DNA from 4 places in the Streptomyces sp. DSM 41931 genome. Region 3 is predicted to be linked to each of the others. Evidence: riboswitches for the same ligand, from Rfam matches in the RefSeq annotation. Region 3 holds a riboswitch; each other region holds the start of a gene.

Region 1 (4,174 bases), 3.3 Mb from region 3:
GGTGGCGTAGCGGGCCACGCGGACGGGGCCGCCCAGGGCCGCGGTCATGTAGTGGATCGCCGGGAGCTCGTCGACGAGCGTGGAGACCGCGGTGGCGTGCACGGCGTGCGTGTGGACGACGGCGCGCGCGCCGGTCGTGCGGTACACGGCCAGGTGGAGGGGCAGCTCGCTGGTCGGGACCAGCGTGCCGATCACCTGCCGGCCCGTGAGGTCCACCCCCGTCACGTCGGCCGGGGCGAGCCGGTCGTACGGGACGCCCGAGGGTGTCACGAGGACGGTGTCGCCGACCCGTACGGAGACGTTGCCGGAGGTGCCGACGACGAGGCCGTCGGCGACGGTGCGGCGGGCCGTCGCGACGAGCTCCGCCCAGGCGTCCGCCACCTCCTCGCCCGGCCCCGCGGAGCCCTCACCGCGCGTGCCCGGGACGCCACGCACAGCGCCCTCCGCTTCCTGTCCGGTCCGGTACTGGTCGGTCATGTGGAGATCCTGCCAGGAGCCCCGGCCGTGTGGGCTGGACGGCGGAGCGCACACCCCCTCTTCCGGTCACCGCGATGCCCGTTCCAGTTCATCTTCCGTTCACCCTGGTTACCTACGTTCGACCAGCCAATGACCTCGAACGATTGCCTGGGTAAATGGAAAGCTTCTCGCTGATCCTCGCGATTGTGGTGGTAACCGCACTCGCGTTCGATTTCACGAACGGTTTCCACGACACCGCGAACGCGATGGCAACGACCATTTCGACCGGTGCGCTGAGGCCCAAGGTCGCGGTGGCCATGTCCGCCGTGCTGAACCTTGTCGGCGCTTTTCTCTCGGTGGAGGTCGCCAACACGATCTCCAAAGGCCTCGTCGACGAGGCCGGTATCCGTCCCGAGGTCATCTTCGCCGCGTTGGTCGGCGCGATCCTCTGGAACCTCCTGACCTGGCTGGTCGGCCTGCCGTCCAGCTCCTCGCACGCCCTCATGGGCGGTCTGATCGGCGCCACGGTCGCCTCCGCCGGCTTCGGCGCGGTCCACGGCGACGTCCTGGTCACCAAGGTCCTGATCCCCGCGATCGCCGCCCCGCTGGTGGCCGGCCTCGCCGCGATGTTCGCGACCCGGCTCACCTACCGCATGGGCCGCAACGCCGACGCCAAGGCCTCCGAGAAGGGCTACCGCGCCGGGCAGATCGCCTCGGCCGGCCTGGTCTCCCTGGCGCACGGCACCAACGACGCCCAGAAGACGATGGGCATCATCACCCTCGCCCTGGTGGCCGGCGGCACCCTCGCTCCCGACTCGGACCCGCCCATGTGGGTCATCCTCTCGGCGGGCATCGCCATCGCGCTCGGCACCTACCTCGGCGGCTGGCGCATCATCCGCACCATGGGCAAGGGCCTGACCGACCTCCAGCCGCAGCAGGGCTTCGCCGCCCAGACCAGCGCCGCGACGGTCATCCTGGCCTCCTCCCACCTCGGCTTCTCCCTCTCCACGACGCACTCCGTCTCCGGTTCCGTCATGGGCGCCGGCCTCGGCCGCAAGGGCGGTGTCGTCCGCTGGTCGACCGCCACCCGGATGTTCGTCGCCTGGGGTCTGACCCTGCCGGCCGCCGCCCTGGTCGCGGCGATCGCCGAGTGGGTGTGCGGCTTCGGGAACTGGGGCACCGCCGTCGTGGCCGTCTTCCTGATCGCGTCCAGCGCGGCCATCTGGAAGATCTCCCGGCGCGAGGTCGTCGACCACACCAACGTCAACGACCACGAGGCCCCCGGCGCGGAGCCGGCCGGCGTGGTGACGCAGGCGATGGCCGCGGTGACCCCGCCCCCGGCGGGCACCGTGAGCGACGAACTCGCGGCCACGATCCCGGCCCCCAACGACCCGGCCTCACCGGCCAGGACCTCCGTCTGACCGCGACGGCCCGGAACGAAGGAAGAAGAGCACCATGAAGATCGACTGGGCGGCCCTCGGTTCCGTCTTCGGCGTCAGCCTCGTGGTCACCGTCGCCCTGGTGGCCCTGTTCACCCTCGGCATCACCGGCCTGTCCCGCCGCGAGAGGGCCGCGGCCCAGGGCCAGTCCGCGGCCCTGGCGGTCACCGGCGCCTACGCATGCTTCGCCGCGTGCGCGGCGGCGGTGGGCTACGGGATCTACCTGATCATGGCCTGACCGCAGATCGTCCCCGTCCGGCGGGCGGTGCGGGAGTCCCGGCTCCCGCACCGCCCGCCGACGTGTGCGCGCCGTCCACCGGCCGTTCACGGCGTTCACCCACGTGAGCCCCTCTGTGGGCCTCGGCACACTTCAGCCCCGCAGGTCAACGGCAAGTTGACGGCCCTTCCAGGGGCATGGTGGACTGCCTCCGCCAATACGGCGGCAGGAGAGGAAGCCGGTGCGAATCCGGCGCGGTCCCGCCACTGTCACCGGGGTGTCCACCCCGGGAGCCAGGAACTCTCGCCGCCGGTCTCGTCGAACCAGGGCGCGGACACCCTGAGTGAGGACATATCGCCATGCGCGGCAGCCTGCCGAGGTCGACCAGCGACACCCCACCCCCCTTCGGGGCCGTAACCTCCGGATCCGTCACCGGCTGAACCCATGGGTGCCGATCGCGTGTTCGCGTACGGCGCCGCCGCCGGCCTCCTCGGCGACCTGCTGCTCGGCGATCCCCGCCGTGGGCATCCGGTCGCCGCGTTCGGGCGGGCCGCGGCTGCCGTGGAGCGGGTGCTGTGGCGGGACGACCGGGGCCGCGGGGCCGTGCACACCGCCGTGTGCGTCGGCGGCGCCGTCGCCCTCGGAAGCCTGGCCGCCCGCGCCGTACGCCGTTCCCCCGCCGCTTCCGTCGCCCTGACCGGCGTCGCCACCTGGGCCGTCGTCGGCGGGACCTCGCTGGCCCGGGAGGCGCGTGCCATCGCCCAGGCCTTGGAGGCCGGTGACGTCCAGGCCGCCCGGGAGCGGTTGCCGCACCTGTGCGGACGTGACCCGCAGGCCCTGGACGCCGACGGCATCGCCCGCGCCGTCGTGGAGTCCGTCGCCGAGAACACCTCCGACGCCGTGGTGGGCGCCCTGGTGTGGGGCGCGGTCGCCGGGGTGCCGGGTCTGGTGGGCTTCCGGGCCGTCAACACCCTGGACGCGATGGTGGGGCACAAGTCGCCCCGTCACCGCCGCTACGGCTGGGCGTCCGCCCGTCTCGACGACGTCGCCGGCTGGCCGGGCGCGCGTCTGACGGCCGTCCTGGCCGCGCTCACCGGGCCGGACCCGCGCGGTGCGGTACGGGCCTGGCGCGCGGACGCGGGCAAGCACCCCAGCCCCAACGCCGGTCCCGTGGAGGCGTCCTTCGCGGGCGCGCTCGGCGTGCGGCTCGGCGGGACCCTCTCCTACGGCGGGCGGGTCGAGCACCGGCCCGTCCTCAACGGCGGCGGACGCCCCGTCGCCGTCACCGACATCGACCGGGCGGTGCGCCTGTCGCGGCGCGTCGGCTGGCTGGCGCTGGCGGCCGGTGTGGCCGCGCGGCGCGTGCTGAAGGGACGTGCCACGTGAGCGGTGGCGGACTGCTGGTCGCCGGGACCACCTCGGACGCCGGCAAGAGCGTGGTCACCGCCGGGATCTGCCGGTGGCTGGTGCGCCAGGGGGTGAAGGCCGCGCCGTTCAAGGCGCAGAACATGTCGCTGAACTCGTTCGTCACCCGCGAGGGCGCCGAGATCGGCCGCGCCCAGGCCATGCAGGCGCAGGCGTGCCGGGTGGAGCCGACGGCGCTGATGAACCCGGTGCTGCTGAAGCCGGGCGGCGAACGGTCCAGCCAGGTGGTGCTGATGGGCCGCCCGGTCGGCGAGATGAGCGCCCGCGGCTATCACGGGGGCCGTCAGGAACGGCTCCTCGGCACCGTCCTGGACTGCCTGGAGCAGCTGCGGAACCAGTACGACGCGGTGATCTGCGAGGGCGCCGGGAGCCCGGCGGAGATCAACCTGCGCCGCACCGACATCGTGAACATGGGCGTCGCCCGCAACGCCGGTCTGCCGGTGCTCGTCGTCGGCGACATCGACCGGGGCGGCGTCTTCGCCTCCTTCTTCGGCACGGTCGCCCTGCTCTCCCCCGAGGACCAGGAGCTGGTCGCCGGGTTCCTGGTGAACAAGTTCCGCGGGGACGTCTCGCTGCTGGAACCGGGCCTGGAGATGCTGCACGGACTGACCGGGCGGCGCACCTACGGCGTGCTGCC
Region 2 (4,174 bases), 820 kb from region 3:
GAAGGGGGACGCGGCGGCCACGGCGAAGACGCCGAAGGTGACGACGAGGAGCACCGGCACGGCGTACAGCGCGCGGCGCGCCGTGAGCCGTGCCATGGCGCGCCAGGGGGCGTGGGTCATGGCGTGGGCTGCCAGTCCTCGACGTTCCACCAGGGTCCGGCGGCGAAGCCGTGCTCGTGCGGCTCGGTCTGGGTGGTGAGGCCCTTCCAGCGGTCGGCGAGCACGTACAGGTGGTCGATGTGGGTGAGGAAGGTGTAGCCGGGGTTCTTGACGAGGGCGCGCTGGAGGGCGGCGTAGGCGGCCTTGCGGGCCTCGGGGTCCTGGGTGCGGCGGCCGGTCTCCAGGGCGCGGTCGACGGCCGGGTTGTCGTAGTGGGCCATGTTGTTGAAGCCGTCGCCGGCGAGGGAGGAGTGCAGCATCGTGTAGAGCCCGAAGTCGGGGTCGCCGGTGCTGCCGAAGCCCGCGAGGACGGCGTCCCGGTGCATGCGGGGCTCGATGACCTCCCAGGTGGCGCTCTCCACCCGGACGTCGATGCCGGCCTTCTTGGCGTCGGAGGCGTAGGCGAGGGCGTGGTCCTGGCGGACCTTGTCGCCGGAGGGGTAGTACAGCGTGAAGCGGGCGGGGCGGCCGTCCTTGGCGCGGACGCCGTCCTCGCCCTTCGTCCAGCCGGCGGCGTCGAGGACGCGGCCGGCCTCGGCGAGGTCGCGCGGGCGCTCGACGTCCTCGGCGAACCAGGGGTCGTCGACGGGCAGCGGGCCGTAGGCGGGGCGGCCGGCGCCGTCGAGGATCTTGTCGACCATGGCCTGCCGGTCGACGGCGAGGTCGAGGGCGCGGCGGATCGCGGTGTCGCCGGTGACGGGGTTGCCGCTGGGGAGGGTGACGACGCGGACGTCGTAGGAGGTGGCCCGGTACGTCTTCTTGTCGTCGTCGCCCTTGAAGGTGGCGGCGAGGTTGGGCGGGAGGACCGCGCCGTCGAGGTCGCCGGAGCGGAGCCGGGTGGCGCGGACGTCGTCGTCGGGGACGATCGCCATGGTGAGTTTCTTCACCTTCGGGGCGCCGCCCCAGTAGTGCGGGTTGGCCTTGAAGGTGAGCTTCTCGCCCTTGCGCCAGTCGGCGAGGACGTACGGTCCGGTGCCGACCGGCTTGGTGTTGAAGGGGCCGGTGTTGGGGTCCTGCCCGCCGGCGACGTGCTCGGGGACGATCGGCAGCACCGTGCGGGCGGCGAACGGCGCGTAGGGGTGGTGGAGGGTGAAGACGACCGTGTCGTCGCCCACCGCCCGGACGTCCTTGACGGCCGCGAGTTCGCTCTTGGCGGTGTTGTTGGTGTCGTCGTCGAGCACCGTGCGGTACGTGAAGACGACGTCCCGCGCGGTCAGCGGCTTGCCGTCGCTGAACCTGACGCCCTTGCGCAGGGTGTAGGTGTAGGTGCGTCCGCCGTCCGTGATCCGCGGAAGTGCCGTGGCCAGGGCGGGTTCGAGGGTCATGTCGGCGGTGCGGGCGAGGAGGCCGTCGAAGAGCTTGGAGTTGCCGTCCTTGCCGTAGCCGAGGAGCGGGCTGAGGGTGTCGGGCTCGGTGGAGACGCCGATCACCACGGACTCGCCGGCCGCCGCGCCGTCCGCGCCGCCGGAGCCCGGTGCCGAGCAGGCGGCGACCGCCGCGGCCGTCGCCAGCACGGCGGCGGCGCCCCGTATGCGTCGTCGGGTCGTCATCGAACCTCACATCCCTGTTGCTGGAAAATCGCTCTTGCATATTAGTTGCAGGAAGACCTTGCCCAGGACGGCGGCCCCCCAGTCACCCCGGTCGCCGGGCTGCCCGAACGCGCAGGTGTGCGCCGGGTCCCGAGCCGCCGGGCGCCCTCCGCGCGCCCCCGTCGCCGCTTGTCACCGGACCGCGACGGGGACTACTGTCACCACGCCTTGGTGACGGGAAATCGGTGCGATACCGGTGCGGCCCTCGCCACTGTGATCGGGAAGTCCGGCTCCGGCCCTCACGGGCAGCCACTGGGTTCTTCGGGACCCGGGAAGGCGGAGCACGGGCGGTGGTACCCGTCAGCCAGGAGACCGGCCAAGGCGCGTCAACCATCCACGAGGTGCTGGAGAGGGTGTGCTGAGCCATGCACATTGCCGAGGGTTTCCTGCCTCCGGCGCACGCGGTCGCCTGGGGCGTCGTATCCGCGCCCTTCGTCGTCCACGGAGCCCGGTCGCTCGTCCGTGACGTCAGAGAACATCCCGAGAGCACGCTGCTGCTGGGCGCGTCGGGAGCGTTCACCTTCGTCCTGTCCGCGCTGAAACTGCCCTCGGTGACCGGGAGTTGCTCCCACCCCACCGGCACCGGGCTGGGCGCGATCCTGTTCCGGCCGCCGGTCATGGCGGTGCTCGGGACCATCACCCTGCTGTTCCAGGCGCTGCTGCTCGCCCACGGCGGGCTCACCACGCTCGGCGCCAACGTCTTCTCCCTGGCGGTCGTCGGCCCCTGGGCGGGGTACGGCGTCTACCGGCTGCTGCGCCGGTACGGCGTGCCGCTGATGGGCGCGGTGTTCTGCGGCGCGTTCGTCGCCGACCTGTCGACGTACTGCGTGACCAGCGTCCAGCTGGCGCTGGCGTTCCCCGACCCGGGCAGCGGATTCCTGGGCGCGCTGGGGAAGTTCGGCTCCATCTTCGCCGTCACGCAGATTCCGCTCGCGGTCAGCGAGGGGCTGCTGACCGTGCTGGTGATGCGTCTGCTGGTGCAGTCCAGCAAGGGCGAGCTGACCCGGCTCGGGGTGCTGGTCACCTCGGCGGCCGGCGGCAAGCGGGCCGAGTCGGCCGGGGCGGTGGCCCGGTGAGGCGCAACGCGAGGATCAACACCCTGCTCCTGCTGCTCGTCGCGGCCCTCGCCGTGATCCCGCTGGCGCTCGGGCTCGGCGACCACAAGGAGGAGCCGTTCACCGGGGCGGACGGCGAGGCGGAGACCGCGATCACCGAGATCGACCCGGACTACGAGCCGTGGTTCTCGCCGCTGTACGAACCGCCGTCCGGGGAGGTCGAGTCGGCGCTGTTCGCCCTCCAGGCCGCGATCGGCGCGGGCGTCCTGGCGTACTACTTCGGGCTGCGGCGCGGGCGCCGGCAGGGCGAGGCGCGGGCCCGTGAGCGGTCCGTCGCGGGGGACACGGACGCGGGGGCACGCACCGGCGCCGACGGCGGACGGGACTGACGGATCCGTGCTGCCGATCGACGCGGCGGCGCACAGCAGCCGCTGGCGCCGCCGACATCCCGTGGACAAGGCCGTCCTCGGCCTCGGCCTCACCGTCCTCGCGGTCTCGCTGCCCCCGTGGCCGGGCGCCGCGCTGGTGCTGGTCACCGCGCTGGTGCTGCTGCTCGGCCCGGCGGGGGTGCCGGCCGGGCGGCTGTGGCGGGCGTACCGGGTGCCGCTGGGGTTCTGCGTCACCGGGGCGCTGACCCTGCTGGTGCGGGTGGGCGGACCCGGCGGTTTCGTGTCGCCGGCCGAGGACGGACCGCTGCGTGCCGGGGAGTTGCTGCTGCGCACCTCGGCGGCCTCGCTGGGCGTGCTGCTGTTCGCGTTCACCACACCGATGTCGGACCTGCTGCCGCGGCTGGTGCGCGCCGGGGTGCCCGCGCCGCTCGTGGACGTGGCGCTGGTGACGTACCGGATGAGCTTTCTGCTGCTGGACTCGGTGCGCCGGGTGCACCGGGCGCAGGCGGCGCGGCTCGGGCACACCACCCGTGCGGCGGCCTGGCGTTCGCTCGGCGGGCTCGGCGCGACCGCGTTCGTCCGGTCCTTCGACCGGGCGGCGCGGCTGCAGACCGGGCTCGCGGGCCGCGGCTACGACGGCGCCCTGCGCGTGCTGGTGCCCGAGGCCCGGGTGTCCGCCCGGTTCACGGCCGCGAGCGGCGCGCTCCTGGCGGCGCTGGCCGCCCTCACCTTCGTACTGGAAAGGCCCCTGTCGTGAGCGGATCCGTGCTGGTGGCACTGCGGGACGTGTCGTTCGCGTACGAGGACGGGCCGCCGGTGTTCACCGGGCTCGACTTCGAGGTGCGCGAGGGACGGGCGCTGGCGCTGCTGGGCCGCAACGGCAGCGGCAAGACCACGCTGATGCGGCTGCTGAGCGGCGGACTGCGGCCCCACGGCGGGGAGTTGCTGCTGTCGGGCCGTGCGGTGCGGCACGACCGGAAGG
Region 3 (4,174 bases):
ACGCCGTGCGGTACAGCCGCCGTACGTCCTCGGGGACCCACGCGAAGTCCTGCACCGAGCCGTTTGCCTCGCGCAGCGCCTCCCGGGTGCGCGCGTCCCACACGCCGAGCCGCTTGAGATCGTTCACCAGGTACGAGTTGACCTGGAGGAACTCCCCGGACAGCGTCTCGCGCTTGAACAGGTTGGACACCTGCGGCTCGATGCACTCGTACACGCCGGCGATGGACGCGATGGTCGCGGTGGGCGCGATCGCCAGCAGCAGCGCGTTGCGCAGGCCCGTGGCGGCGATCCGGGTCCGCAGCGCCTCCCAGCGCTCCGGCCAGGCGAGCTCGACGCCGTAGTGGTCGGGGTGCAGCACGCCCCGCGCGGTACGGGTCTTCTCCCAGGCGGGCAGCGGCCCGTGCCGCTCCGCGAGGGCGGCGGACGTCTCGTACGCGGCGAGCATGATCCGCTCGGCGATCCGGGTGGACAGCGCCTTCGCCTCGGGGGAGTCGAAGGGCATCCGCATCCGGAAGAACACGTCCTGGAGCCCCATCACGCCCAGACCCACCGGGCGCCAGCGGCTGTTGGACCGGGACGCCTCCTCGGTCGGGTAGAAGTTGATGTCGACCACCCGGTCCAGGAACGTCACGGCGGTGCGGACCGCCGCGTCCAGGCGCTCCCAGTCCATGCCGTCCGCGCCGGCGAAGGCCGCGAGGTTGACCGAGCCGAGGTTGCAGACCGCCGTCTCCCCGTCGTCGGTGACCTCCAGGATCTCCGTGCACAGGTTGGAGGAGTGGACGACGTGGCCCGGCTCGGCGGTCTGGTTGGCGGTGCGGTTGGCGGTGTCCTTGAAGGTCATCCAGCCGTTGCCGGTCTGCGCGAGGGTGCGCATCATCCGGCCGTACAGCTCGCGGGCCGGGAGCGTCCTGCGGGCCAGGCCCTTCGCCTCGGCGGCGCGGTAGGCCGCGTCGAACTCCTCGCCCCACAGGTCGACCAGCCCGGGCACGTCCACCGGGGAGAACAGCGACCACTGCGCGTCGTCGGCGACCCGGCGCATGAACTCGTCCGGCACCCAGTGCGCCAGGTTCAGGTTGTGCGTACGGCGGGCGTCCTCACCGGTGTTGTCGCGCAGTTCGAGGAACTCCTCGATGTCCGCGTGCCAGGTCTCCAGGTAGACCGCGGCCGCGCCCTTGCGCCGGCCGCCCTGGTTCACGGCGGCGACCGAGGCGTCCAGCGTCTTCAGGAACGGGACGATGCCGTTGGAGTGGCCGTTGGTGCCGCGGATCAGCGAACCCCGGGCGCGGACGCGGGAGAAGGACAGGCCGATGCCGCCGGCGTGCTTGGAGAGGCGGGCGACCTGGTGGTAGCGCTCGTAGAGGGAGTCCAGCTCGTCCCTGGGGGAGTCCAGGAGGTAGCAGGACGACATCTGCGGGTGGCGGGTGCCGGAGTTGAACAGCGTGGGGGAGGAGGGAAGGTAGTCCAGCTGGCTCATCAGCCCGTAGAGGGCGGCGACCTCCTCCAGCGCCCGCTCGCTCTCGTCCTCGGCGAGCCCGCAGGCGACCCGCAGCAGGAAGTGCTGGGGCGTCTCGACGACCTTGCGGGTGGCGGGGTGGCGCAGCAGGTAGCGGCTGTGCAGGGTGCGCAGCCCGAAGTAGCCGAACCGGTCGTCGGCGTCCGTGTCGATCAGCGCGTCCAGCCGGGCCGCGTGGAGCCGGACGAAGGCGGCGGTGCGGTCGCCGATCAGGCCCTCCCGGTGCCCGGCGGCCACCGAGCCGGTGAACGAGGTGACGCCCTGCGAGGCGGCCTCGGCACGGATGCCGAGGGTCAGCAGCCGGGCGGCGAGCCGGGAGTACGCGGGGTCCTCGGAGATCAGCCCGGCCGCCGCCTCGGTGGCCAGGTCCCGCAGCTCCGCCTCGTCGGCGGCGGCGGACCGGCCGCGCAGCGCGGCGGCGGCCACCCGGCCGGGGTCGGCGTCGGGCAGGTCGGCGGTCAGCTGGGTCAGGGTCCGCAGCAGCGCGGCCCCGGGGCCGTCACTCTCCTCGGTCACGCGGGTCGCTGAAGCCGGATCGGCTGGCGCGATGGTCACGTGGGGCTCTCCCTCGCTCGGCACGGGGGCCTCGAAGAGCGCAGGGGGCAGCACACGAACGCACACGGCGTCGCGTCCACCGGCCCATTCCGCGAGGCCCGGACGTCAGGGCACCCGGGACCGGAAGGGCCGGGCGCACTGTCGGCAGGTCCTCGGACTGACTCCCGTGCGCGCCCGTGGGCAGGCAGGGGTACACCGTTGCGGGACAGTTCCGGATTCGCACCGGATTCCCCTGCGGCGACAGCGAGCATGAGCATACATCTTGTGCCGGGTGCCGCCAGCACCCCCATATGTTGTGTCGGACCGGTGTCAGAGCGTCAACTCGTAGGTGAGGAGCATGATGTCGTCCAGCTCCGGCAGCGGGTTCCAGTCCCGGTCCGGGGTGCGGGTGAAGCCCAGCCGCTCGTAGATCCGGTGGGCGGAGTGCATGGTGCGCTGGGTCGACAGCACGATCTGCCCGCACCCCTCGATCCCTCGTGCCCGGTCGACACAGGCGCGCACCAGAGCCTCCCCGGCCCCGCGGCCCCGGCCCGCGCGGGCCACCGCCAGCATCCGTATCTCCGCCTCGCCCGGCCCCGCTATGTCGGCCATCGGCCCGGGCCCCGGCACGAAGGTCACCCCGCCCAGCAGCGTGCCGTGCTCCACGGCGACCAGCACCTCGGCGGCCGCCGCCCGCTTCGCCACGTCCCGCAGCTCGCCCAGGTAGGCGTCGCTCTCCCCGAAGTCCAGCAGCCCGTCGCCGAGATAGGCCTGCGCGGTGATCTCACCGAGTTCCGCGTGTTCGCCGGTCGTCGCCGGCCGGATGACGATGTCCATGCGGGGGAGTCTGCCGCACGGGTACGGCAGCGGGCCGCCGGTTTTCCACCGGCGGCCCGCTGCCTCGTACGCGACGGCGTCAGTGCGCGCTGCCCGCCGTGGCCGGCGGGAGCTCCACCTGGACTCCGGGGTCGCCCGAGTCCGCCGTGTAGTCCTCCGGCTTGGTCTGGTCGATGCCCTCGGGCGCCTTGAGAGCCCGCATGACGAAGGTCAGGACGACCGTGACCACCACGTTGATCACGAAGGCGGTGAGACCGATGTAGCCGATCTCCCCGATGCCCGGGATCTCCTTGGCGGACCCGCCGAAGTGCTTCTGCGTCGGCGACGCCACCCCGTACGCGGCGACCGTGCCGTAGATCATGCCGACCGCCCAGCCGCCGATCAGCGCCCAGCGGTGGAACCAGCGGGTGAACAGGCCGCCCACCAGCGCAGGGAAGGTCTGCAGGATCCAGATGCCGCCCAGCAGCTGGAAGTTGATTGCGACGGTCTTGTCCATGGTCAGCACGAAGACCAGCGCGCCCACCTTCACCAGCAGGGACACGATCTTGGAGACCGCGGTCTCCTGCTTGGGCGTCGCGTCCGGCTTGATGAAGTCCTTGTAGATGTTGCGGGTGAACAGGTTCGCCGCCGCGATCGACATGATCGCCGCCGGCACCAGCGCGCCGATGCCGATCGCCGCGAAGGCCACCCCGGCGAACCAGTCCGGGAACATGTTCTCGAACAGCTGAGGGATGGCCAGCTGGCCGTTCTGCACCTTCACCCCGGCCGCGATCGCCATGAACCCGAGCAGCGCCAGCAGGCCCAGCATCAGCGAGTACAGCGGCAGGATCGTGGTGTTGCGGCGGATCACCTCACGGCTGCGGGAGGACAGCGTCGCGGTGATCGAGTGCGGGTACATGAACAGTGCGAGCGCCGAGCCCAGCGCCAGCGTGGCGTACGTCCACTGGCCCGCCTCACCCGGCACCAGGGAGCCGCGCGGCGCACCGGTGGCCGGGTTGGTCTGGCTGTACGCCTCCTGCGCGGAGGCGAAGATCTCGTCGAACCCGCCCAGCTTGATCGGGATGTAGATGATCGCCACCGCGATCACGATGTAGATCAGCGTGTCCTTGACGAACGCGATCAGCGCGGGCGCCCGCAGCCCCGACGAGTAGGTGTACGCGGCGAGCACGCCGAAGGCGATGAGCAGCGGCAGGTCCTTGATGAACCAGTTGGTGTTCTCGCCGCCGCCGACGCCCATCACGTCCAGCACGGCCTGGATGCCGACCAGCTGCAACGCGATGTACGGCATCG
Region 4 (4,174 bases), 2.8 Mb from region 3:
AGGCCCGCACGCCCGGAGCCGCGTGCCTCACGCACGGCGACGGACCTGCCAGACGGCGGCGGCGCCCAGCACGACCACCACCGCGGCGCCCGCGATCAGACCCACGGAGGGCCCGGAGCCGCCGTCGTCCTCGGCGGACCCGGCGGTCTCGGCGGTCTCGGCGGTCCCGGCGGTCTCCGTGGGGGACGAGTCCTTCCCGTCCGTGGCCACCTGCTCGCCGCAGCCCTTCGCCGGGTAGCCCGCGATCGCGCACAGCAGCGCGTTGCTGTCGTAGCGCAGCGGCTTGGCGACCGAGGCCAGCGCCTCCGCCGTCGTGGCGTCCTCCGCCACCTGCGCGCAGGCCGTGCGGCCGGCCGGCGGCTTCTCCCCGGACGGGGCGTCGCCGGGCGTGCCGAAGTCGATCACCAGGGCGACCCGCTTCGTGCCGTCCTTCGCGGGGGTCTTCGCGCAGATCGTGTCGAAACCGGCGGCGCCGCGGGGCTTGGCCGCGTCGCCCGAGTCCTCGCTGACCGAGAAGCGGAAGCCCTGGACGTCGCCGTCCGCGGGCCGCGACAGCGACGGACCCACGGTGGCGTACGTCCACGCCGAGCCGTCCCGCTCCCAGAAGGACCAGTAGCGGTACCCGGCGGCCTGGGCCTGGCCGGCGCCCGCCAGCAGGGGGAGCAGCGCGGCCAGGAACAGCACGGTGGCACGGCGGATCACGACTGCTGCCTCTTGGCGCGGTTGCTGACCAGGAAGCCGATGCCGATGCCGGCGACCAGGCAGACGCCGACGAACCACCAGACGCCGAACGGGGAGTCCGCGTCCTTCTCGTCCTCGGCCTCCTCCGCCGCCTTCGTGGTCTTCTCCGGGGCGGCCGGGCCGGCGGCCTGGAGCTGCTTCACCAGGTCCGTGCCGCCGAAGTCGCGCGGGTCCGCGCCGGTCGCGTGGGCGGCGAGGACGAGCTGCGCGTAGGCGGCGGGCCCGCTCTGCGCGGCCCAGTCGGCGGCGTTCTTCTCCAGCCAGGCGTACGACTTCTTCGCCTGGGCCGTGTCGCCCTGCGCGGCGAGCGCGACCACCGCGTCGGCGGTGTTGCCGACGTCGGGCTGGTCCTCGGCGCCGGGCGTCGCGGCGAGCAGGTAGCCCTTGGCGGCGAGCTCGCCGGCCAGGTGGGCGGCGCCGTTGGCGGCGGCCTGCTCCGGGGTGGTCGCCTTGACGCAGGAGCCGGCCGCCGCGCCGTCGCCCTTGCCGGGCTCGACCAGCAGGCCCCGGCCGAGCGCGCCGAGCACGCCCGCCGCCGTCGCGTCCGCGTTGGCGGTCAGCGAGCCGTCCTTCTCCGGCTGGTACGCGAACGCGCCCGCGCCCTCGCCGGTGCAGGGCAGCTCCAGGCCGAGCAGCGCGTCGTAGGGGGACTTGCCGCCCTTCCTCACCTCGCCCGGCTTCTCACCGGCGGCGGCGAGCGCGCCGACGACGACGGACGTGGAGTTGGTGTCGCTGGGGCCGCCCGCGGTGTAGCCCCAGCCGCCGTCCTTGTTCTGCACGGACTTCAGCCAGCCGACGGCCTTCCCGATGACGGCGTCGTGGCCGCCGAGCGCGGCGAGCGCCTGCACGGCGGCGGCGGTCTGGTTGGTGTCGACCATCGTCTTGGCGTCGCACGCGACGGACGGGTCGGCCCGGAACGGCGCGAACGAGCCGTCGGCGCACTGCTGGCCGGTCAGCCAGCCGACGGCGGCCTTCGGCGGCTCGGCGCCGGCGGCGTGCTGGGCGAGCAGGGCGAGCGACTGACGCCACACCCCGTCGTACTGCGGGTCGGTGTCGCCGTACAGCGCGGACGGCAGCGGCTGCGGGGTCGGCGACGGGGACGAGTCGGCTGCGGCCGGTGCGGCGGCGCCGAGGACGGCGACGGCGGCCAGCACCGCTGCGCTGCGGCGGACGTTCATGACGGGCGGGTGCCTCTCCCTGAAGAGGGCCGGGCAGCGCGGGACACCCCGGCGGCTCGGCTCCGTATACCTCGACGGTGCCCGTGCGCCGGCGGGATGCCGGGCACGTGAGCCGGTCACGATCCGTGCGGGGCATTCCGGCTCACCGTCTCCAGGACGGCTCACGGTTGCGGGTCAGCGCCGGATTCGCACCGGCTTCCCCCCGTACGGCTGTGATACGACGCGGCCACTCTACCCGCCCGTAGAACGGGCGTCCGGGGCGGCCGCGTGCGCGGGGAGAGGCACGGACGCGGGAGGTGACGAGGGTCACGGCACCCGTGAGACGGCCCGCACCCGAGGGACGGGTGCGGGCCGAGGGGGGTGCGGGTACGTCAGGAGGCGGTGCAGGCGCCGATCTGCGGCGGGGACGTGGCGGAGCCGTTGACGGTGAAGCCGAAGCTGGTCGAGGCGCCGGCCGCCAGCGAGCCGTTCCAGGTGGAGCGGACGGTCATCACGTTGCCGTTGTAGGTGGGTGACCCGTTCCACACCGAGACCACCTGCTGCGACGACCCCAGGGTGAGGGTCACGCTCCAGCCGGAGATCGGGGAGCGGCCCGCGGTGATCGTCACCCTGCCGTTGTAGCCGCCGTTCCACTGCTCGGCCGTGGTGTAGGCGGCGGTGCAGGCCGCGTCCGGGTCACCCGGGTCCCCCGGGTCGCCGCCGGGGGCGCCGCCCAGCGCGCTCAGCACCGCGTCGTACGCGGGCTTCTTGTTGTAGTTGTCGTCGAACAGCAGCGGGGTGCCGCTCGCCCGCCACGAGTACTTGTCCGGGATGCCCCACACCGTGATGCCGGTGCAGCGGCTCACCGCCAGGCAGGCGCGGACGACGTTGCCGTAGTCGGCGGCCTGGGCCTGGCCCGAGCCCTCGATGTCCAGCTCGGTGATCTGGACGTCCACGCCGAGGTCCGCGAAGCGCTGGAGGTTGGCCTGGTAGTCGGACGGGACGGGGGAGTTGGGGTTGAAGTGGGACTGGAAGCCGACGCAGTCGATCGGCACGCCGCGGGCCTTGAAGTCGCGGACCATGGTGTAGACGGCATTGCTCTTCGCGTTGACGCCGTCGGTGTTGTAGTCGTTGTAGCAGAGCTTGGCGTTCGGGTCGGCCGCGCGGGCGGTGCGGAACGCCTCCTCGATGAAGCCGTCGCCCAGCTTGTCCTGGAAGGGCGAGGAGCGCCGGGCGCCGCTGCCGCCGTCCTGGAACGCCTCGTTGACCACGTCCCAGGAGTGGATCTCGCCCTTGTAGTGGGTCATGACCTGGGTGATGTGGCTGTTCATCGCCGTGCGCAGGTCGCTCGCGCCCAACTGGGACACCCAGTTCGGCAGTTGTGAGTGCCAGACCAGGGTGTGCCCGCGGACGTCCATGCCCTGGCTCTTGGCGTGGTCGAAGATCTGGTCCGCGCGGCTGAAGTTGAAGGAGCCCCGGCTCGGTTCGAGGGCGTCCCACTTCATCTCGTTCTCGGCCGTGACCGAGCTGAACTCGCGGTTCAGCGTGGCCACGTACTGCGCCTCGCCGAGGTGGTTCGCGGAGACGGCGGCGCCGAAGTAGCGGCCCTTCTCGGCCGCGGCGGCGCCCAGGGTGTCGGCGGCGTGGGCGGTGCCCTGGGGGAGCGCGGCGAGGGCGCCCGCGGTCAGCAGGGCGGTGGTGGCGGCGCTCAGGGCCGCGCGCAGCCGGCGCCGCGCGCGGGGGACGGCGCCTCCGGCTCTCCTGTGTGGCTCTGTCGTTCCCTTTCCGATCATGCGCATGTCATCCCTTCTCCGGCGGGTCCCGTGGTGCGGATCGGGTGAGCGTGGTGCGGTGGGGGTGGCGCTGATGACACTGCCTGCGGCACTGCGGTACTGCGGTACGAAAATTTCGGACTCGGCTCCGAATGGCTGCGGTGACGATACGGAGGGCGGAACGGGTGGTCAACCGTTCGCGCACGCCGGATATGGACCTGGACGAAGAGGGGCCGGTGAGGGAGGTGGGCGACCGGGGGCGGAAGCGCTTTCGAAATTTTCGTCAGCTCTGCCGGGAGCGCGGCGGCGCCGTCAGGTCGATCAGCCGGCACACCGTTTCGATGTCCGCGCCCACCTGCTCGATGGAGGCCCGCCCCGACAGCCAGGTGATCAGCGTCGAGTGCCAGGTGTGCCCGATCACCCGCACCGCCGACAGTTGTTCGGGCGTCGGGTCGGCCAGGTCCGTCGCGTCCAGGATGATCGCCGTCGTCCGCCGGAAGACCT

Evidence for each region. Region 3 has a riboswitch for cobalamin ahead of ACP7TJ_RS22200 (ribonucleoside-diphosphate reductase subunit alpha). Riboswitches for the same ligand answer to the same signal wherever they lie in the genome.
Region 1: another riboswitch for cobalamin. It lies ahead of ACP7TJ_RS06890 (cobalamin biosynthesis protein); the one in region 3 lies ahead of ACP7TJ_RS22200 (ribonucleoside-diphosphate reductase subunit alpha).
Region 2: another riboswitch for cobalamin. It lies ahead of ACP7TJ_RS25690 (energy-coupling factor ABC transporter permease); the one in region 3 lies ahead of ACP7TJ_RS22200 (ribonucleoside-diphosphate reductase subunit alpha).
Region 4: another riboswitch for cobalamin. It lies ahead of ACP7TJ_RS09405 (prenyltransferase/squalene oxidase repeat-containing protein); the one in region 3 lies ahead of ACP7TJ_RS22200 (ribonucleoside-diphosphate reductase subunit alpha).

Annotation. Positions count from the first base shown of each region.
Region 1 covers NZ_CP189902.1:1,435,592-1,439,765, forward strand. The annotation lists gene ACP7TJ_RS06875 (class II aldolase/adducin family protein) at 1-477, opposite strand, end outside; gene ACP7TJ_RS06880 (inorganic phosphate transporter) at 633-1,877, shown strand; gene ACP7TJ_RS06885 (hypothetical protein) at 1,912-2,133, shown strand; cobalamin riboswitch at 2,297-2,437, shown strand; gene ACP7TJ_RS06890 (cobalamin biosynthesis protein) at 2,557-3,498, shown strand; gene ACP7TJ_RS06895 (cobyric acid synthase) at 3,495-4,174, shown strand, end outside.
Region 2 covers NZ_CP189902.1:5,579,055-5,583,228, reverse strand. The annotation lists gene ACP7TJ_RS25700 (ABC transporter permease) at 1-96, opposite strand, end outside; gene ACP7TJ_RS25695 (ABC transporter substrate-binding protein) at 117-1,709, opposite strand; cobalamin riboswitch at 1,901-2,083, shown strand; gene ACP7TJ_RS25690 (energy-coupling factor ABC transporter permease) at 2,114-2,824, shown strand; gene ACP7TJ_RS25685 (energy-coupling factor ABC transporter substrate-binding protein) at 2,821-3,192, shown strand; gene cbiQ (cobalt ECF transporter T component CbiQ) at 3,200-3,949, shown strand; gene ACP7TJ_RS25675 (energy-coupling factor ABC transporter ATP-binding protein) at 3,946-4,174, shown strand, end outside.
Region 3 covers NZ_CP189902.1:4,759,655-4,763,828, forward strand. The annotation lists gene ACP7TJ_RS22200 (ribonucleoside-diphosphate reductase subunit alpha) at 1-2,068, opposite strand, end outside; cobalamin riboswitch at 2,195-2,362, opposite strand; gene ACP7TJ_RS22205 (GNAT family N-acetyltransferase) at 2,378-2,884, opposite strand; gene mctP (monocarboxylate uptake permease MctP) at 2,964-4,174, opposite strand, start outside.
Region 4 covers NZ_CP189902.1:2,001,875-2,006,048, reverse strand. The annotation lists gene ACP7TJ_RS09415 (energy-coupling factor transporter transmembrane component T) at 1-35, opposite strand, end outside; gene ACP7TJ_RS09410 (SCO2322 family protein) at 28-702, opposite strand; gene ACP7TJ_RS09405 (prenyltransferase/squalene oxidase repeat-containing protein) at 699-1,919, opposite strand; cobalamin riboswitch at 2,031-2,166, opposite strand; gene ACP7TJ_RS09400 (endo-1,4-beta-xylanase) at 2,291-3,691, opposite strand; gene ACP7TJ_RS09395 (TetR family transcriptional regulator) at 3,954-4,174, opposite strand, start outside.